One region of the Methylocystis bryophila genome, then DNA from elsewhere that is predicted to be linked to it. Evidence: predicted binding sites of a transcription regulator. Region 1 holds the regulator's gene; each other region holds the start of a gene.
The links. The regulator LexA, encoded in region 1, represses DNA repair genes until DNA is damaged. The targets are predictions, from matches to a motif close to TGTTCNNNNTGTGTTCNG.

Region 1 (6,774 bases):
TGTAGCGTCCGCGCGCTGAATGGGATAGGTCTGAAGGCGGCGGCCCGACGTCCGAATGAGAATATGGTCAAGCTCCCCAGAAGAAGCTGCTACGCCCTCCTCGCGCGTCTGTCCCTCGAACGCAGCTGCGCAGGGGGCGGGAAGGCGCGCCAGAATCAAGGCGCTCGAGCGGACTTCCATCGCAAAAGCCTCTCAAGTTTGGCGGGATTCTCTCTCGTGGCGCTCGCCCTTGCCGGCGGGCATTCAGCCTTGGCCGTGGAGCTGACGACGCGCCTTCCGGCCTATCGCCCCAAGATCGGCGTGGAGCGCGTCTACCGCGTCGAGATCGAGACAAGCGCCGATTCGCACGGTCTGACGAGGGCCGGCGAGAAAAGCGTGCGGGGAGAGTTCACCAACAGCCTGACCGTGCTCGAACCCACGCTCAGCGGCTTCAAGATGCGCTGGCGGCTCACGCCCAAGGAACCGCCGCCGGGACAGCCCAGTCTCACCGAGATCTTTCGTGACCGCATCCAGGCCTTCGGCGCCGACATGATCGAGGTCGAGACCGATCCGCGCGGCGCGGCGAAGAAGATCGACAATCTCGACGCGATGCGCAAGGCCGTCGAGACGCGCATCGAGGGGCTGAAAAGCGACGACCCCGCCAAGGAACGGCTGCAGTCCCTCCTGCCGCGGTTGCAGCCGGGCTCCCTCTTCCCGATGGATGTGATCGCGCCAGCGGCCCGCCTTTTCGCCGAAGCGCAGACACCCGAAGAACGCGAAGCCGATCTCGGCATGCCCCAGACCGCCAACGCTGAAGGCCACAGCAACGGGGCCAGCGTGCCCATCAAGCTCACAACGCGCTACGACAAGGACGAAGCCCACGGCTTCGTCACCTTCACCTCGACCAAGGTCTTCGACTCCAACGCCTTGACCGAAGCCTGGCGGGAGGTCATCGACCGCGAGACAAAGGAGCTCGCGGCCAGGCGCCCCGAAGCTTCCGCGGAAACGCTCGCCGAATATTCGCGCGCCAGCCTGACGATCACGACGACGGTGCGCCTCTCGCTCGACGACGGCTCCGCGACCTACGCCGAGGAAATCGTCGACAACCGCATCGGACCGGCCTTCACGAGAAACGTCTTGCGCGCCACGCGCGAGTAGGGCCGATTTGAGCGCCCCCCCCTTCGCTTCAATATTTTCGTAACAGGCTCACGAGCTTGCCCTGAATGCGGACGCGATCAGGGCCGAAGATGCGCGTTTCATAGGCGGGATTGGCGGCTTCGAGCGCGATCGAGGCGCCGCGCTTGCGCAGTCGCTTCAACGTCGCCTCCTCGTCGTCGATCAGCGCGACGACGATGTCGCCGGTCTCCGCCTGCTCCTGCTTGCGAATGACGACTGTGTCGCCGTCGAGAATGCCCGCCTCGATCATTGAATCGCCGCGCACCTCGAGCGCAAAATGCTCTCCCGAGCTCAGGAGATCGGGCGGCAGGCTGATCGTGTGGCTGCGCGACTGAATGGCGGAGATCGGCGTGCCGGCGGCGATTCGGCCCATGACGGGGATCGCGACGTTCACCTCCGCCTCCTCATCCTCGCGTTCCTGCAAGGCGCGCACCCGGCCGAGATTCCCTTCGATGACGCTCGGCGAGAACTTCTTGGCGCGGATGGCGCTCTGCGGCGTCGCCGATTCGGGCAGCCGCAGCACCTCGAGGGCGCGGGCGCGGTTGGGAAGCCTGCGGATGAAGCCGCGCTCCTCGAGCGCCAAGATCAGCCGATGGATCCCCGACTTCGAGCGCAGATCGAGCGCGTCCTTCATTTCGTCGAATGAAGGCGGAACGCCAGTCTCCTTCAAACGCTCATGGATGAAGCGCAGAAGATCGCTCTGTTTTCTCGTGAGCATTGCGTTTGGCCCCCAGAGGCGGCGAAGCGTGACGCCGCCGTCCGCTCCGCATAACCGGCCTCCATAAACAAATCATGAACGAAGCATAACCGTTCGCGCTGCGTTCCGCAATTGCATAATGAGCCGGATGAGTCGCCGCATCCCCTGCTGAAATCCGCCAACGGCCAGATCAGCCCTTCCGCGCGGAAGCGACGCGGGTTGAGCGCTCGCGAGAATCTCGCAAAGGCAAACGCTGGCGGCGCCGTCACCGCAGCAGCCTATCAATCCTGTGGAGCTCCGAGTGATGGAGCAGCAGGACCTCATTGGAGGCCGCAAGCTTTATGGCCGAGGCCGTGTAGCCGGCGGTGGCGACCACGACGCCCCTTTGCGCGTCCCGGTGGGCGATGCCGGCGACGATTTCTTGCACGGCGCGATTCCCGACGGGCTTCGAATATTTCTTGCACTGCACGACGATGCGCAGACCGCGCTTGTCGGCGACGATGTCCACGCCCTGATCGCCGCTCGCCGGCGTGACGCGCGCGTCCCATTTGCGCTCCCGCAGAAGCGAAGCGCAATAGCGCTCGAACTCCTCCGGACTCATGTCCGCATGGAATTGCGGCGAGGTCACCTCGTCAAAGACGAGCATCGCAAGATGAAGAACGCCGAGATAGGCGAGCGCCATAAAGGCGAGGCCGAGGCGGCTCGGCCAATAGCCGCCTGCGAGAAGGGTGAACACGACGAACCAGAGAAGGCAGAGCCTTCTCTCCCTGCCCTTTTCGGGCGACGCCTCATTCCCCCTCTTCACGCAGCTTCACCGAATGCGGCCGGGACCCGCCCGTTTGCGAGCGAATCGGCGCGGCGAACAACTCCGCCATTGAAACCCGGAGGCGTTAGCTTTCGATTGCGCCCTGGCGAGCATCCCTGGGGAAAGCGCCAAGCTAGCCCGCGTGCTTTTTCACCCAGGCGACATATCGGTCCATCCAGCCCTGCAGGAAAGAACGGCTGCCCTCACCGATGTCGCCGGCTGCATCGAACAGGCCTTCCTTCATCTGCAAAAACACCTCGGGCTGGCCGAGCGTCGGCGCGTCGAGATAGGCCAGCACGTTGCGCAATTGCTGCTGCGCGATGGCCGTGCCGATCGCGCCGACCGAGATCCCGATGACCCCTGTGGGCTTGCCCGCGAAAGCGTTCTGCCCATAGGGGCGGGAGGCATGGTCGATCGCATTCTTCAGCACGCCGGGAATGGAGCGGTTGTATTCGGGCGTGACGAATAGCAGCCCAGCGGCGGCGGCGATCTCGCCCTTGAGACGCTTCACGGGGTCTGCCTGCGCCGCGTCGTCATCCTGATTGTAGAGCGGCAGATCGGCGATCTTCGCTTGCGTGAACGAGAATTCTGGCGGCGCGAGCTTCGCGACGGCGCCCGCGAGCTTACGGTTGTATGAATCGCGGCGAAGACTGCCGATCAGAACGAGAATCGAGAATTGGCTCATGATGATCGCCCCTTATTCGGGTTGGCCCCGCGGCCCCTCCCTAAAGTAGTGCTGGCTCAGTCTTCCTCGACGTCCGGCGTGCGCCAGGCGAGGTGCTGGCCGCTGTCGACCGCGATCATCTGGCCCGTCACGTGCCGCGCTCGCGCCAGATAAAGCGCCGCATCAACGAGGCTTTCGAGCGTGATCGCCTGCTGCAACGGGACGCCGGCGGCCTCTCGCGCAAATCCCGCCTCGCCCGCATAGAGATTTGGCAGCGCCGGACCGGGTCCGATGGCGTTGACGCGGATGCGCGGGGCGAGAGCCTGCGCCATCGTGCGGGTTGCAGTCCACAGCGCGGATTTCGAGAGGGTGTAGGTGAAGTCGCGCGGGGTGAGGCGAAGCGCCCGCTGATCAATCATGTTGATGATGGCGCCCGTGGCGCCCTCGGGCAAACGGGCCGCAAAAGCCTGGCCGAGCAACACGGGCGCGAAAAGATTGACCGCGAAATGCCGCTCGAGCGCCTCGGGCGTGAAGTTCTGCACAGAATCGGGCTCAAAAAGCGCCGCGCTGTTCACGAGCAGCGCGAGCGGTCCAAAAGGCGCCTCGGCGCGCGGGATCAGCTCGCGCGCCTCGCCTGTGCGCGCGAGATCGCAGGCCAGAGCCTCGGCCCTGAAACCTTGCGCCACGAGCTTCTCGGCGGCGGCCCGCGCCGCCGCCTGCGATCGGGGAGAGGCGTGCAGCACGACCGGCCGGCCGGCCCGCGCAAAACCCTCAGCCAGCGCAAGGCCGATGCGTCGCGCCGCCCCCGTCACGAGAACCGGGCCGCTCTGCTCCGCCGCCTGCATCCATCCTCCGCAATCGCCGCCGGCGCCCTCGCCGACATTGACGCTTTATTAGCCATCATCAACCGAAAACCAAGCCAAAAATTCTGGCGCCCGGCGGCGGCACAAAGTATAAATACGAATACATGCCCATATACCCCATTATCGACACAATTCTTACTACATAGTTCCTAAATAGTTACTTTAACCAAACGATGAGAGTCGGCTCCAGAAAGGTCTCGTTAAGCTGAACGATTATACATCGAAGCCTCGTTCCCTGAGCTGCGGCTCAGCCGGGCGACGCGCCCAAGGACTAGCGCGTCTGGAGACAAAGCATGGAGTTGAGCAAAATGAGACACGCGTTTCTTGCGGCGCTGTTGGCGCCCCTGGCGCTCGGAGCCCTCCCTGCCGTCGCCGCCGACCTGCCCTATCGCCAAGCGCCGGCCGACTATTATGCGCCGGTTCCGGTCACGCGCTGGCAAGGCTTTTACGCGGGCCTCAACGCCGGTTATGGCTGGGGCTCGTTCACCGACGACGCGAATTGGCTCTTCGCCCAGCCGTCGGGCGGCGAGTTCGGCTTCACGGGCGGCTACAATTACATGGTCGCGCCGAACTTTCTCATCGGCGCCGAAGCCGATTTCGACTTCACCGGCATCAGCGCGACGAATTATCCCTACCCGGGGCGCATGACCTCGGGCAATTTGAACGATCTCTTCACGCTGCGCGGCCGCGTCGGCTACACCATGGATCGTGCGCTGTTCTTTATCTCCGGCGGCCTCGCGGGCGGGCGCACGGAGATAAACATGCAGAACGTCTGGTGGGGAAATTTCTGGGGTCAGCAGTCCAGCTATCAGCTCGGATGGGCGCTCGGCGCCGGCGTTGAATATCTGGTCATCCCCAACATCTCGGTGAAAGCCGAATATCTGTTCACGTCGCTCGGCTCCACCTCCTACTTCAACTACTCTCCCTGGGCGTTGCAGGTCGGCTCCAATAATTCGCAGGTGCGCCTTGGCGTGAACTACCACTTCTAGAACGAATTCTTCGAGAGTTGACGGGCTTTTGCGATCGGAACTCGCTAGGGCATGTTGATCCAGCGCGATTCTTCCTCGCTCGAGCTCGAGCGGAAGGAAGGCGCGCCGACTCGCCCGAGAAGGACTCAAAAAGTGAGCGACCCTGGCTTTTGTCATGGCCGCGAGGCTTGCGCGCTCTAGATGCAGGCTCGCGACCGCGACGCGCGGTCTTCAAGCGAAGGAGCGCAAGATGGGTATTCTTGATTTCTTCGGTAAGAAAAAAGACGCGCCGGCCCCTGCGGGCGCGACCGAGACGAGCGCCGCCTCGCCCGAGGCGCTGAAGGGCGAAATCGCGAGGCACGGCCTCGACGCCTCCAACGTGGAGATCGCGGTCGACGGCTCGACGGTGACGCTGTCCGGCTCGGCCGCGACGACAGCCGCGGCCGAGAAGCTGGCGCTGGCCGTGGGAAACACGCAAGGGGTCACCCGGGTCGTCAACAACATCGTCGTGGGGCAGACGCATGCCGAGTCGCGCTTCTACACCGTAAAATCGGGCGACAGCTTGTGGGCGATCGCAGAGCAATTCTACGGCCATGGGCAGGGTTCGAAGTATCAGCAGATCTTTGAAGCCAATCGTCCCTTGCTCACGGATCCCAATCGCATCTTTCCAGGTCAGGTGCTGCGGATTCCAGATCTCGCTCACCCGAGCGCGGCCGCCGCGGCCCCCTCTTCCGGCGAGTGGAAGCCGCCGCAGGAGATCGCCTCTGCCGAGAAAAAGGGCGAGGAGGTCGTTTGGAAGTCGCCGACGACTTGAAGCTCGCCCGCTGCGAGATTACGCGCGGCGTCGCCGCGCGTAATCTTCAGCTCCTCGTCGCCTCGTAGGCGGGCGTCTCGCGCGCAAAAGCGTCCAGCCAGGCGACGAGCTTCGGCGCAGCGGTGCGCCAGGCGCCGCCGAAGCGCAGATCGAGATAGCCGAGCGCACAGGCGATCGCCACATGGCCGATGTCGCACGGCCCGGACGGCGGCGCGGCGTCGAGGACAGCGAGCGCGCGATCGATCTTGCCCTGCTGCAGCTCCATCCAGCTCGCCGAGCGTTGTGCTTCAGGGCGCGTCGTCTGCTCGTAGCGAATGAGCAGCGCAGCGTCGCAAATTCCGTCGCCGAGCGCCTCGAGGCGCAGCGCCGGGAAGCGCCGGGCGGGGTCGGAGGGAATGATCCGCCCGCCGCCGGCGAGATGGTCGAGATATTCCACGATCACGCGGCTGTCATAGAGCGCCGAGCCGTCCTCGAAGAGCAGCGTCGGGATTTTTCCAAGCGGATTTTGGGCGCGGATCGGATCGGTCGGATCGGCCGTGTCGGTTGGCGACAGCTCTAGACGCTCGGTCAGGCCGAGCGCCGAGGCGGCGATCCTGACCTTTCGGGCGTAAGGGGAAGCGGGATGATAGCGTAGGACGAGCATGGCCAAGCCATAGCACGTCCGCGGTCGGTCGCGACGGTCTTAATTCTCGACCACCGCCAAACGAGGCGGCGATGGGGGCGCCTCGCAACAGGCGTCGATCGCGCCGGACTGCCCAAGCCGGCACATGCGCGCGAGCGAGCAATTATCGAGGAGCTGGGAAAGAGC
Region 2 (6,774 bases), 2.2 Mb from region 1:
GCGAGGCCTCGACAGGCTGGCTCTCCATGCCGCAATGACGGCCGAGATGCAAGGGCGACGTCGAAAGATCGGCGCGAAGGGCTAATCCCGGACTATTCTTCCGCCTCCCCGGCTCCGTCGTCGTCCTCGAGAATTTTCTCGGCGACGACGCCGGCGTTGGCGCGGATCGCCTGTTCGATTTTGGCGGCCGCCGCCGGGTTCTGCTTGAGGTAGTTCTTGGCGTTCTCGCGCCCCTGCCCCAGCCGCTGGCTATCGTAGGAAAACCAAGCGCCCGACTTATCCACGACGCCCGCCTTCACGCCGAGATCCACGAGCTCCCCGACCTTCGAGATGCCCTCGCCATACATGATGTCGAACTCGACCTGCTTGAACGGCGGCGCCACCTTGTTCTTGACGACCTTCACGCGCGTCTGATTGCCCACCGCCTCGTCGCGGTCCTTGATCGCCCCGATCCGGCGAATGTCGAGCCGCACCGAGGCGTAGAACTTCAGCGCATTGCCGCCCGTCGTCGTCTCCGGCGAGCCATACATCACGCCGATCTTCATGCGGATCTGATTGATGAAAATCACGAGCGTGTTCGAGCGAGAGATCGAGGCGGTGAGCTTGCGCAGGGCCTGGCTCATCAGCCGCGCTTGCAGGCCCGGCTGCACCTCGCCCATCTCCCCCTCGATTTCCGCGCGCGGCGTCAGCGCCGCAACCGAGTCCACGACCAGCACGTCGACCGCCCCCGAGCGCACCAGCGTGTCCGTGATCTCCAGCGCCTGCTCGCCCGTGTCGGGCTGCGAGATCAGCAGCTCGTCGAGCTGCACCCCGAGCTTCTTGGCGTAGATGGGATCGAGCGCATGCTCGGCGTCGACGAAGGCGCAAACGCCGCCCGCCTTCTGCGCCTCGGCGATCACATGCAGCGTCAGCGTCGTCTTGCCCGAAGACTCCGGCCCGTAGATCTCGACGATGCGCCCGCGCGGCAGGCCGCCGACGCCGAGCGCGATGTCGAGCCCCAGCGAGCCTGTGGAGACGGTCTCGATCTCGACCGGCTTCTGGTTCTTGCCGAGGCGCATGATCGAGCCTTTGCCGAAGGCGCGCTCGATCTGCGAGAGCGCGGCGTCGAGCGCCTTGGTCTTGTCCACGGAGGTTCCTTCCACAAGGCGGAGATTGGCTGGGCTCACGGCGAAAAATCCTTCTGACATGGAGAACGCGGGCGGCGCAACGGCGGGCGGAAATCGAAAAAAAGCCCGGACCGTCGAGCGCATTGTGCATGCTTTGTTCTTTTTGACAAGCTCAGATTCTACTTTCGTTCACGACTTTCTCTCTCGGATCGGGGAGAAAGAAGTTGCGGCCGCATTCGAGCTCCTCCGACCGCCCGATCGCGTGAGCCGCGGGCAAGGCGGGGTTTCCGGCGCGACGAAAAAACGACGCCGGACCGACAGAGAGCAAAGCGAGGCCATGCGTCGCGTTGACACAGATCGCGGCGCAGGCGAAAGGGAGTCTGAGGTTCCCGATTCGAACGGCCTCGCCAGCCCTTAGGGGAGGCATCTTTGACCATTAGTTCAAGGCCCCCCGGAAACCTCGCCGCAAAGCGAAGACCCATCGAAGCACGCCGCCGCGAGAACGAAGCTTCCCGTCCCGCGAAAAGGAGCGACGCATGACCTTCCGTTCGAAAAGTCTCCATCTGTTCCATTTGCAACCGAGCCGCGCCGCGCTGGCCCTCGGCGTGACCGCCGCTCTGTTCCTGACGGGCTGCGGCGATACGAAGGACAAGCCCGGAGAAAAGGCGGCGGCGCCGCAAATGCCGGCGGCCCCCACCATTGCGACCGTCGGCAATGACGAAATCAAAGCCTATGAGCTCGCCAATGAGATGCGCCTCGCGGGCGTGCCGCTAGGCAAGGATAAAGAGAAGCCCGACGATCAGATCACGAAGCGCTTCGTGCGAGAGCTCGTGCAGCGAAAATATCTCGTGCAAAAGGCGCTGGCGGAAAAGCTCGACCGGGATCCGGGCTTCCTCGTCGAGGCGCAGCGCCAGCGCGAGCAATTGCTCGCAAGCCTGTATCTGCAGAGAGCGGTCGCCGACACATCTCTCTCGGGCTCGCGGATCGAGGCCTATCAGGCCGACCACCCGATGATGTTCGCCAAGCGCCAAGTCATTGAGATTGAGCAGATCGTCTTTCCGCTGAACGCCTCCACAAAGCAGATTCCGGAGGCGGCCAAGGACGCCAAAACGCTCGATCAGGTGCTGCAACTGCTAAAGAGCCACAACGTCCCGTTCAACCGCGGCGAAAGCGAGCTCGGCAGCGGCGAGATGCCGCCCGAAGCCTTCGACATGATGCAGAAAAAGGCCGCGGACAATGTGTTCTTCACGGCGCGCGGCGGATCGGGCGTGTTCTTCGTGGTGAAGGAAATCAAGCCGCAGCCTCTCACCGGCGAGCCGGCGGCGCAGCTTGCCAAGCGCATGCTCCTCAATGAGGTCGCTCGCGAGAAGGCCACCGAGAAGCCGCCGGCCGATCTGAAAGTGCGTTACGAAGGGGATCTCGAGCGGATCATGGCTCTGCCTGACGTCGCGCCGAAAGCGCCGCCGGCCGCGGAAGCGTCGGCAGCCGCCAGCGAAGCCCCGGCGGCGACAGCGGCGAGCAAGACTGCGCCAGCGGCCGCCTCGCCCACCCCGCCCGCGGCCACAAGCGGCGACGGCAAGGGGAAGGCGCCCTTGAAAAAGTAAGGCGCGGCGCAACGCGTCTCGTTGTGCTCGAAGAGCGGCGCCGAGGCCGTTGACTCGACGCCGCAGGACCTTCGGGGGAGGAGTCCGAACGATCGGCCATGGCAGAACCCATCGACTCGAGCCCTTCGAATCCCCAGACCGTCGGTCTGCAAGGATTGCGAATTCTGATTGTCGAAGACAACCCCTACATTGCGATCGCGCTCGAGGAGATGCTCACCGAGCAAGGCCTCGTCATCGCCGGCGTCGCCGGCGCTCTCGATGACGCCCTGCTGCTCGCCGCCTCGACCGCCCTCGATATCGCGTTGCTCGACGTGAATGTTGGCGACCGGAAGATCGATCCGGTCGCAGAAACGCTCGTCGCGCGCGGAAAGCCGTTCGTATTCGCTACGGGCTGCGGTCGAGCGGGGCTGCCTGAGGCCTTTCTCGATCGTCCGGTGGTCGAGAAACCGTTCTACATCGAGGAGATCCTGCAGTCCCTGCAAAATGCGCTCGATTCTTGATCGCAGCTTGAAACCAATCGGACGCGCGATAAGAAAGCACTCATTGAAGGCCGGCTCGCAAAACTGGACCTTGGCCGATGCCCACGCGTTTCCCTCCGCTCTGCCTCGCGCCAGCGCGCGCCGGCCTCTCGCGCCTCTTTCGTGGTCGCCAAAGGCTGTCGCTCCGTCTCGCAGGCCTCCTGGCGCTGCTCGCTCTGCTGGCGTTTGACGCGCCTCACAGCCGCGCCTGGGCTTTCTTCTTCGACGACTTCGGCGGCTCCGATTCCGGCTATGGGGATTACGGCTATCCGCGCGGGGGAGGCGGCGAGCATTGGGCGCATCGGCGACACCCGCGCAGATCGCGCGCCGCACGCCTGGGCGAGGGTCATGGGCGCCATTGGCTCGGCGCTTGGACGGTGGCCTCAGACCCTCAGAACCTCTCCTCCGTCTTGCATAAATCCGCCTATTCGGCGGCGCTCCCTCCCGGGGCGGCGTTCTCCACGCCACTCTTCACAAGAACCATTTGCGTGCGCGCCTGCGACGGCTATTCCTTCGGCAGAGCCGCGGCCTACGCCGGCTACAACGCCGCGTCGCGCGAGGCCGTCTGCAACGCGGCCTGCCCGGACGCCGAGACGAAGCTTTTCGTCTTGCCTCCCGGCGTCGAGGACGTCGACAAGGCGAAAGAGGCCCACCGCGGCGAGTCTTACGCGCAGCTGCTTGCAAAGTTCAGAGAACGCGACGCCAAGCCGGCGAGCTGCGGCTGCCACGTCGCCTCGAGCTCGAAGAACGACGCGAAGGCGCTGCTCTCCGACCCGACCTTGCGCCAAGGCGACATGGTGGTCACCGAAGAGGGCGTGCAGGTCTTCCTGGGGCGCGGCGCGCTCCCACACCGGACAAGCGAATTCCTCTCGCTCGCCCGCACGAACGCCGTCTCGCCCGCCTATCGCGGCGCGCTGACCGCGATAGATAAGATGGTGAAGCTTCGCCCCGCCCGCGCGCATAGCGAGCTCGACCGCCGACCCTGAGGCGGATCAGGCGGTGACGGCTTTGACGTAGAGTTCCCGCGCATGCGGCATCGGCGCGCCGCGCGGATCGAAGACGTCGCGACGCAGAAAATGGCCCGTGAGGCGGAAGGCCGCGGCAAGCTCCTCGCCGCTCGGCGTCGAAGCGCAGGGCTCGCCGCGCAGAAAGGCCGGAAAGGCCAAGAGCTTTGCTCGCCAGGGCGAGCCGGCCTCTCGCGAGACGGCGCGGCCGCTCTTCGGCGACACATAGACGAGATCGTCGCGCGCGCCGGTGAGCGCGCAAGTCTCGAGGTCGAGACCGAAGCCCAAGGCGCTCAGCAAAGCGATCTCGAAATGGGCGAGAAGCGCCGGCGCGCGTTCCTTGACCACGAGCACATCGGCGATCGCGCGCGCCATCTCGCAGATTTCGGGATGCGGATCGCGTTCCGGCAAGAGGCGCAGCAGCGCGCAGAGATGCCCGACGCCATGCAGCGCATGGCCGTGATCGATAAGCGCCGCCGCGCGCGTGCGCACCGGCTCGACGACGAAGACGCCGAGTTGGTCGGGGAGGCGGGCGCGCCAGACGGCGTCGACGTCATTGCCGGGTTGAAGCGCGACGCGGATGGATTTGCTCGCGCCGCCGCGCACCAAGCCGAGATGACGGCCATGCGCGCGCGTCATCAATTCGATGAGCGCCGACGTCTCGCCATGACGGCGCGCGCCGATGACGAAGCCTTCGTCCCGCCACTGCATGGGGCCGCCTACGCGTCTAGCTCAGGATATTCTGGTCAAGCGGCATTTATATACAATCCCGCATCTCCTTGCCGCGTCATCTAGCGCGAATTCCGCATAAGCTGACAGAATTTTGCGATTCGCCGGAACGCAGCGTGATCTAGAGTTCCGAGAGCTTCAGCTCAGGCGAATATTCGCGGCCCTCCAAATCTTTGGTCACGGCCTGGCCGCAGATCACGCGTCCGTTGGCCGTGTCGAAAGTCAGCGTCGGCGAGCCGTAGAGAGACCATCCGTCGCTGAGCGCCTGGGTCACGCGATGGCAGAACGATGCGTCGTCGGGGCCGGTTAGATAGCGATAGACTGTCAGGGTCTTTTGCGCCTTGGACATGTTTCTCCTCGCGCGAATCTGCTCCTGGCGGAAGATTATACGGATCGCCCCGAAAGCGTAAGGCGCAGGAGGCCCGAGCTTGGCCAAAGCTTCCGCTCTTCACGCGTCGACGCCGTTGACGGGCCGGGGCCTTCGCGTTACCAATTTCTTGAAGAAGGGGCCATAATCCACGTCGAGCGCCATGCCGATACACAGCATCGCCAAATTTGGGATCGGGCAGGTCGTGCGTCACCGCCGCTATCCGTTCCGCGGCGTCATCTACGATGTCGATCCCGTGTTCTCCAACACGGAGGAATGGTGGCTGTCGATCCCCGAGGAAGTCAGGCCGCGCAAGGATCAGCCCTTCTATCATCTGTTCGCCGAAAACGCCGACACCGAATATGTGGCTTATGTTTCCGAGCAGAATCTCGTGATCGACACCTCGGGCGACCCCGTGCGCCATCCGCAGGTCGAGGAAACCTTCACCCGCGCCGATGACGGCGTCTATCGGGTGCGAACGGGCAGCCGCCATTAGTGTCTTGGAGCTCGGCTAACATCTGAGGCAGCCGCGTCATCGCGAGCGTGGCGAAGCGATCCAAAAGGTGAACCAGCGTCACCGCTCGCTCCTGCGGTCGTGGCAGCAACCAATGTCAGGGCGCCGCCGAAATGATCACGCTCTACTGCTTCGGTCGCGGACCCGGCCTGCCGGATTTCAGCCCTTTTGTCATCAAGACGATGCTGCTCCTGAAGCTCGCCGGCCTCGACTATGTCGAGGACCGCTCCGGCCTTCAGCGCGCCCCAAAGGGCAAGCTTCCCTATATCGACGATGACGGCGTGATCGTCGCGGATTCGACATTCATCCGTTGGCACATCGAGAAGACTCGCGGCATTGATCTCGACCGGGGGCTCACCGCGGAGCAGCGCGCGATCGCCTGGGCCGCCGAAAAGATGTGCGAGGACCATCTCTACTGGATCGGCGTGCGCGGGCGGTGGCTCGACGACGCCAATTTCGCGCGCGGTCCCGCGAGGTTTTTCGATCGGGCGCCGGCTTTTGCGCGCCCCCTTCTGCGCCATGTCGTGCGCGGCAGGATTCGCAAGGCGCTCTACGCCCAGGGAACGGGCCGTTACACGGACGAAGAAGTGACGCAACTCGGGATTCGCGACGGCGAGACGCTCGCGACGCTCCTCGGCGACAAGCCCTATTTCTTCGGCGAGGAGCCCTGCGGCGCCGACGCGACTTTTTTCGCTTTCATCGCAGCGACCCTCGCGCCGAACTGGGAGTCGCCTCTGCGCGCGGCGGCGGAGAAAGCGCCCAACCTCGTCGCCTATCGCGATCGGATCCTGAAGACCTATTTCCCCGATATCGCTGAAGCGCGTGCGTAGGCCGCTCCGCTCGAGGCCTCGGCTTCGAGACGCTCCAGCGTTTGAGCGAGCTGCTCCAGGTCTTCGGGACGCGAGAGCCGATGATCGCCCTCCGCCACGAGC
Region 3 (6,774 bases), 1.8 Mb from region 1:
TTGCAGTGGATGCGCGGCGGGCGTATCTGGCTTCTCCTTTCCGGCAGAGACAGCAAGCTCGCGTTCTTCGAATCATTGCGTCGCTATCGACCGCAGGTTCGCATCTTCCGCGAAGTCAGAAAATTCCACGACTACAGAGAAAATAGACCCGATTTAGCCTAAACCCGCCTTTCGGAAGTAATCGCAAGACAGGTTCGCAGTCCTTCGCCCCCTATTTTCCAAGCAATTCCTTCATTCTCGCGAAAAACCCGGTCGATTCGGGATGGGTGTGGTGCGAGGATTCCTTCTCGAACTCCATCAAAAGCTCGCGCTGGCGCTTGGTCAGGCTTTGCGGCGTCTCGACGCTGAGCTGCACATGCAGATCGCCCTGGTCGCGCCCCCGCAGCACCGGCATGCCCTTGCCCTTGATCTTGAGCTGGCGCCCCGACTGCGCGCCCTCCGGGATCTTCAGCTTGCATTCGGAGCCGTCGATCGCATGCACGACGATCTCGCCGCCGATCGCCGCGCGGACCATTGATATGGGCACGCGACAATAGAGATCGGCGCCGTCGCGCTGGAAGAAGCTGTGCGGCTTGATCGAGAGGAAGATGTAGAGATCCCCCGAGGGGCCGCCGCGCAGCCCCGCCTCGCCTTCGCCTGCAAGACGGATGCGCGTGCCGTCCTCGACGCCGGCCGGGATGTTCACGGAGAGCGTGCGCTCCAAGGTCTTGCGTCCCGAGCCGGCGCAGGCGGGACAGGGCTGCTCGATGATCTCGCCGCGGCCCTGGCAGGCCGGGCAGGTGCGTTCGATTGCGAAGAAGCCCTGCTGGGCGCGCACGCGCCCATGCCCCGCGCAGGTGGCGCAGGTCTTGGGCTTGGAGCCCTTTTTCGCGCCGGAGCCGCCGCAGGCGTCGCATGTGGTCGAGGTGGGCAGCTTCAACGTCGCCGTCTTGCCGGTGTAAGCCTCCTCGAGCGTGATCTCCATATTGTAGCGCAGATCCGAGCCGCGCTCGCGGCCGCCGGAGCGACCGCCGCGCCGACCCATCACGTCGCCGAAAAGGTCTTCGAAAATATCGGCCATCGAGCCGAAGCCCTCGGCCGAGAAGCCGCCCATGCCGCCGCCTTGCTCGAAAGCGGAGTGGCCAAAACGATCATAGGCCGCCCGCTTCTGCGGATCGGAGAGCGCTTGATAGGCCTCGTTGATCTCCTTGAAGCGCGCCTCGGCCGCCTTGTCCCCGGGATTGCGGTCGGGGTGGCATTCCATGGCCGCCTTGCGGAAGGCGATTTTCATCTCGACTTCCGTCGCGGTCCGCGTAACGCCGAGGGTCTCGTAATAGTCGCGCTTGGCCATGTCCGTCGTTGTCTGATCCCTGCGCCCGCGCGGGGCTTTGAAGGCACGCTCGCAGCATTTATGAAGACGGCGGCGGTATAGCAGGTTTCGCCAGTCTGTCAGCAGGCCCGATGTAAGGATTAAGCAAGTCGAACGCCAGAGCGGGCTCGGCGGCGTCGTCTCCTGCCTGACGCGCAGGGCTCTGCGTCCAGCGAGTCCCATGCCACAAGCGTCAACCGCGCCGCGCCGCCATCGGCCGACCGGAGAAGCTTCGCATGAGAGCGCGATGCGAGAAATTTGGAAGAGAAGCCGCGCGCTCGGAAACCGCGCCGCCTAGGGCATGTCCCGGAAAAGTGCGAAGCGGTTTTCCCGTCAGGACATGCTCCAAACTTTTGAATTGGCGCGATTCCTTATCGCTCGAACGATTCCGTTCGAGCGGGAAACGCGCTAGCGAAAATCTAACCGCAGGACTCGTCAATCTTCAGGCGAAGCGTTCCGGCTCGCGCGCCCTTCGATCTCCTCCATGTCCTCGTCCGAGAAACCGAAGTGGTGGCCGATCTCATGGACAAGCACGTGCGTGACGATATCGGCCAGCGTCTCCTCGCCATCCGCCCAAAAGTCGATGATCGGACGCCGATAGAGCCAAACGAGATTGGGCTGGTCGCCCGTCTCCGCGAGATGCTCTCTTTGCGTGAGCCCCGCTCCGCGAAAGAGGCCGAGCAGATCGTACTCGCTCTCGCACTCCATCTCGTCCAGCGTCTCATCGTCGGGAAAATCCTCGACTCTGATGACGAGCCCTTCGCAAGGGGCCGTGAAGCGCGAAGGAAGGCTCGCGAAAGCGACGCGCGCGAGCGTTTCGATGTCGTCGAGCGTCGGCGCCTTGAGCGCCGCGAAAGGCAGTTCCGGGCTTGGCTCGGTCATGGGGCGTGTTCCCTCCCTGTCCCTCCCCCGCAAGCGGGAGAGCGGACCCTAACGATCAGCGGTCTCGATAAATCCCCGAGTCTACCCCCTCTCCCGCCACAGCCCGTCATAAGACGGGCGTCTAAAGACGCCCTATGCGGGGGAGGGCCGGGGAGGGGACCCATCATAGCCACTCCCGCACGTCGACGAAGCGGCCGGCGATCGCGGCGGCCGCGGCCATCGTCGGCGAGACAAGGTGGGTGCGGCCTTTGAAGCCCTGCCGGCCCTCGAAATTGCGGTTCGACGTCGAGGCGCATCGCTCGCCGGGCTCAAGTCGATCGGGGTTCATCGCGAGGCACATGGAGCAGCCCGGCTCACGCCATTCAAAGCCCGCGTCGATGAAGATCTTGTCGAGACCCTCGGCCTCGGCCTGCGCCTTGACCAGTCCCGAGCCCGGCACGACCATCGCCGCGACGCGCGCGTTGACACGCTTGCCACGCGCGATCTCCGCGGCGGCGCGCAAATCCTCGATCCGCCCATTCGTGCAGGAACCGATGAAGACGCGGTCGATCTCGATCTCCGTGGGCTTCTCCCCGCCGCTGAGGCCCATATAGGCGAGCGCGCGCAGGATCGCGGCCCGCTTGCCGGGGCTGGCGGCGTCGTCTGGCGTCGGCACGCGGCCGTCGATCGCGATCACGTCCTCGGGGCTCGTGCCCCAAGTGAGGATCGGAGGCAAATTCGCGGCGTCGAGCGTGACGATCTGATCGAAATGCGCGTCCTCGTCGCTCGCCAAGGATTCCCAGTAGCGTCGCGCGGCGTCGAATTCGGCTCCTTTCGGCGCCTTTGGCCGATCCTTGAGATAGTCGAAGGTCTTCTCGTCCGGCGCGACCATGCCGGCCCTGGCGCCCGCCTCGATCGACATGTTGCAGACGGTCATGCGGCCTTCCATCGAGAGGTCGCGGATCGCCTCGCCGGCATATTCGATCACATGCCCGGTGCCGCCCGCCGTGCCGATCTTGCCGATGATCGCGAGCACGATGTCCTTCGCGGTCGCGCCGGGCGCGAGCTTGCCGTCCACACGCACCAGCATGTTCGCGGCCTTCTTCTGGATGAGCGTTTGAGTCGCGAGCACATGCTCGACTTCCGACGTGCCAATGCCATGCGCGAGCGCGCCGAAGGCGCCGTGCGTCGACGTGTGGCTGTCGCCGCAGACGATGGTCGTTCCAGGGAGGGTGAAGCCCTGCTCGGGGCCGACGATGTGCACGACTCCCTGGCGGCGATCATGCTCATTGTAATATTCGACTCCGAACTCGCTCGCATTCGCCGCAAGCTGCGCCACCTGCGCGCGGCTTTCGGGATCCTCGATCGGCTGCGAGCGATCGGTGGTCGGCACATTATGATCGACGACCGCGAGGGTGCGCTGCGGCGAGCGCAGCTTCCTGCCGCTTGTGCGCAGCCCCTCGAAGGCCTGCGGGCTCGTGACCTCGTGAACGAGATGGCGGTCGATGTACAGAAGGCAGGCGCCGTCTTCCTGGCGATCGACGACGTGATCGTCGAAGATCTTGTCGTACATCGTGCGCGGCGCGCTGGAACTCTTTGACATTTTGTGAGAATTCTCCTCAGGCTGGCGTCTACGCCCTCGTCTGGAAGGCTATTTACGCGCCCGGAGCGATTTCGCAAAGCCTCTCGGCCGCCTACCGCCCTCGGTTAAGAGGGGAAGACAAAAACCTCGGGCCGAGCTAAGCGAAAGACGGCGGCGCCAGGGGCGCCATGAGCGTTTCAGTCGAGAGGAGGAAAATCGCCAGATGACCCGCCCTAGGATCGCTCCCTATCTCACCGTCACGCCGGCGGCGGCGGCGATCGCGTTTTACACGGCGGCCTTCGGGGCGAAGCAAAGGGCGCTAATGCCCTCCCTCGACGGGTTGCGCATCGCCCATTGCGAATTATTGATCAACGGCGGCTCCGTGATGCTCTCCGACGCCTTTCTGGAGCTTGGCCAGTCGCGCTCGCCAATGCCGGGCGAGCAGGTGACCATGTCGGTGAGCGTGGAATATGACGAGCCGAAAGAGGTGGACGACGTCTGCGCCCGCGCTTCGTCTCTGGGCGCCAAGATCGAGACTCAGCCGACGAATACTTTCTGGGGGACACGCTATGCGTCGATACGCGACCCTTTCGGGCATCGCTGGATCTTGAACGCGCCGCTCGAAAAGAAGAAATGAACCGCGCCGATCGGGTGAAGCCGCCTGCCCGCGAGTCCTCGTCCAGAGGAGGCTCCGTAGGAGCCGTCTCGAAGGATGAGGGCGGGGCGGGGATTCAATGGTTTTCCGCATTGCGCGCTGAACTTTTAGAATCGATCACGTTTTCTGCGGCCTTTCCGCCTGAGATCTAGCGCGCCCCGGAAACGACGCTCGCAATGCGCTTTTGGGAAGCCGGGAGGCTGGAAATGGCGGCGAGCTTCGACGTTCTCGAGGCTTCCTCACACGCCAGCGCGAGGCGGGAAAGAATTGCGACGGGCATGCTGAAGGGGATCGCGGTGTTGGTGCTGTGGTCTGTGGGGATCCATATCTCGGGAAGACGCCCCCAGGAATTCAGCAGGCCGAGGCCGTCGAAATTCCCCAAGAACTGTATGTAGCGCTTGACCGGCGCCGTCTCCGAGATGGGGCAGCCGAAGGTTGTCACCCATAGCCGAGAGGAGACGCTCGGATCGACCGCGCGCACTGCGTTTTCGATGACGAGAGCGCCCTTGCTGTGGCCGAGCAGCACTGAGATCTGCGGCGCGTGGTTCAGCAAGGCGTGCAGCACGTCGGAAGCAGGGTTGCCGGTGAGAAAAGCCTCGGCGCCAGCGCCTCCCTGATGCGCGTCCGGCAAGGTCTGTACGAGGTTCTTGCCCAAGCATGCGACGAGAGGCGAAGCGATGGCGACCCATCGATGCGCCAAGCCTTCGAGCCAGCCCAGGACGCCGAATCCATACCAGCCGCCGAGCCCCTGGCAGATGACGTCGGCGACGCCGTAGCCGGGCACGATCGCCGCGACGCGCTGGCCAAGCGCCATCGAGGCGTTCCATGCGAATGCCGCCGAGCCCAGCGCCGAGCTGCCGACGCCGGTGATGGTGACGGTTCTGACATCGGTTCCGGCGCTTCTCAGCCAGACGATGAAATCGTCGACGCGATCGAAGCGCGTGACGAAGGGCGCCTTCGCAGAGTCGACCACGAGTATGCAGCCTTCTGGATTGCTCAAGGCGCCGAGGTCGAGCACGCCAAGACCCGCTGCTTCAATTGCAAGCGGCGCCTCCGGCATGCCGAGCGCCAACAGCACGGGCGCGGGCGCGGTCCAGACAAGCTCTCCTCGCCATAAGAGCTCTGTCATCAGCACGCCGACGTCGTAAAAATAGGCGTCGAGCGCAGCGTTCGACAAGCGAAGGATACGCAAGGCGGGCTCGACGAAGTCAGGCGGAATTTCGAAGATAGAGAGGGGCGAGGTGAAGTCTACTTGCAACATTCTCATCTCCTGAAAATCGGATTGCCGCGTCGCAGCATATAGGCCTCTCCACGTTAGTGGCGATGCGGCTTGGCAAAGCGCCGTTCAGGAGACACGCAATCGAATGCGCTCGCAATCTCTCTGATCGAAACTGCTCTTTTTCAAAGGCCGCTTTGCGCTTCTTTGGCGCGCGCTACGCCAGCCGCGCGCCGCGCGAGAGGCTGCGCCCGCGCGCGAATTCAGCAAAATCCATCGGGCCTTTGCCGGAGCGCTGCACGCGCAGGAGACGCAAGGCGCCGTCGCCGCAAGCGATGAGCCCTTCGTCGTCGAGCGCTTCTCCCGGCTCACCCTTCGCCGCCTCGACTCGCGTCTTCAAAACCTTGACCCGATCCAGGCCCTGGCCGAGGTCGGCTTCGAAAAAGGCTCCGGGAAATGGCGCGAGGCCGCGAACGAGATTATGCAAGTCTTTCGCGGACCGCCGCCAGTCGATACGCGCTTCGCCTTTCTCGATCTTCGCCGCATAGACCGCGCGGGCGTCGTCCTGCGGCGTGAAGATGAGCGTCCCCTGCTGGAGCGCCTCCAGCGCGTCGGCCATTAGCGGCGCGCCGGCCTGGGCGAGCGCGTCATGCAGCTCGCCCGCCGTCATGTCCTGGGGAATCGCCACGCGCGCTTGCGTCGCCACGGGGCCGGTGTCGAGCCCTTCCTCCATGCGCATCACGCCGACGCCGCTTTCTGCGTCGCCCGCCATGATCGCGCGCTGGATCGGCGCCGCGCCGCGCCAGCGCGGCAATAGAGAGCCGTGCAGATTGAGGCAGCCGTATTTCGGCGCATTGAGGATCTCGCGCGGCAGAATCAGCCCATAGGCCGCGACGACGGCGACATCGACGTCAAGCGCCGCGAAAACCGCCTGCTCCTCTCTGGACCGCAGGCTCTTGGGGGTGAGCACCTGCAATCCGAGGCTCTCGGCGAGGAGGTGAACGGGCGACTTTTTGAGCTCCATGCCGCGGCCCGCCGGCCGGGCCGGCTGCGTGTAGACCGCGACGATCGCATGGCCGCGATCATAGAGCTCCCGCAGCAAGCCGGTCGCG

Region 2: the regulator LexA is predicted to act here: its motif matches at 1,251-1,268, upstream of recA (recombinase RecA).
Region 3: the regulator LexA is predicted to act here: its motif matches at 2,237-2,254, upstream of QMG80_RS03075 (metallopeptidase family protein).

What each region holds. Positions count from the first base shown of each region.
Region 1 covers NZ_AP027149.1:2,464,406-2,471,179, reverse strand. The annotation lists gene QMG80_RS11560 (hypothetical protein) at 217-1,137, shown strand; gene lexA (transcriptional repressor LexA) at 1,166-1,873, opposite strand; gene QMG80_RS11550 (restriction endonuclease) at 2,118-2,657, opposite strand; gene QMG80_RS11545 (NADPH-dependent FMN reductase) at 2,791-3,342, opposite strand; gene QMG80_RS11540 (SDR family oxidoreductase) at 3,399-4,166, opposite strand; gene QMG80_RS11535 (outer membrane beta-barrel protein) at 4,493-5,173, shown strand; gene lysM (peptidoglycan-binding protein LysM) at 5,403-5,966, shown strand; gene QMG80_RS11525 (glutathione S-transferase) at 6,013-6,609, opposite strand; gene QMG80_RS11520 (RrF2 family transcriptional regulator) at 6,649-6,774, opposite strand, start outside.
Region 2 covers NZ_AP027149.1:85,715-92,488, forward strand. The annotation lists gene recA (recombinase RecA) at 93-1,166, opposite strand; gene QMG80_RS00415 (hypothetical protein) at 1,643-2,710, shown strand; gene QMG80_RS00420 (response regulator) at 2,809-3,210, shown strand; gene QMG80_RS00425 (DUF2865 domain-containing protein) at 3,288-4,214, shown strand; gene recO (DNA repair protein RecO) at 4,221-4,943, opposite strand; gene QMG80_RS00435 (DUF1737 domain-containing protein) at 5,083-5,289, opposite strand; gene hspQ (heat shock protein HspQ) at 5,492-5,824, shown strand; gene QMG80_RS00445 (glutathione S-transferase family protein) at 5,956-6,672, shown strand; gene QMG80_RS00450 (alpha/beta hydrolase) at 6,639-6,774, opposite strand, start outside.
Region 3 covers NZ_AP027149.1:661,950-668,723, reverse strand. The annotation lists gene QMG80_RS03085 (hypothetical protein) at 1-162, shown strand, start outside; gene dnaJ (molecular chaperone DnaJ) at 212-1,330, opposite strand; gene QMG80_RS03075 (metallopeptidase family protein) at 1,784-2,230, opposite strand; gene leuC (3-isopropylmalate dehydratase large subunit) at 2,394-3,812, opposite strand; gene QMG80_RS03065 (VOC family protein) at 4,015-4,428, shown strand; gene QMG80_RS03060 (hypothetical protein) at 4,595-5,707, opposite strand; gene fmt (methionyl-tRNA formyltransferase) at 5,880-6,774, opposite strand, start outside.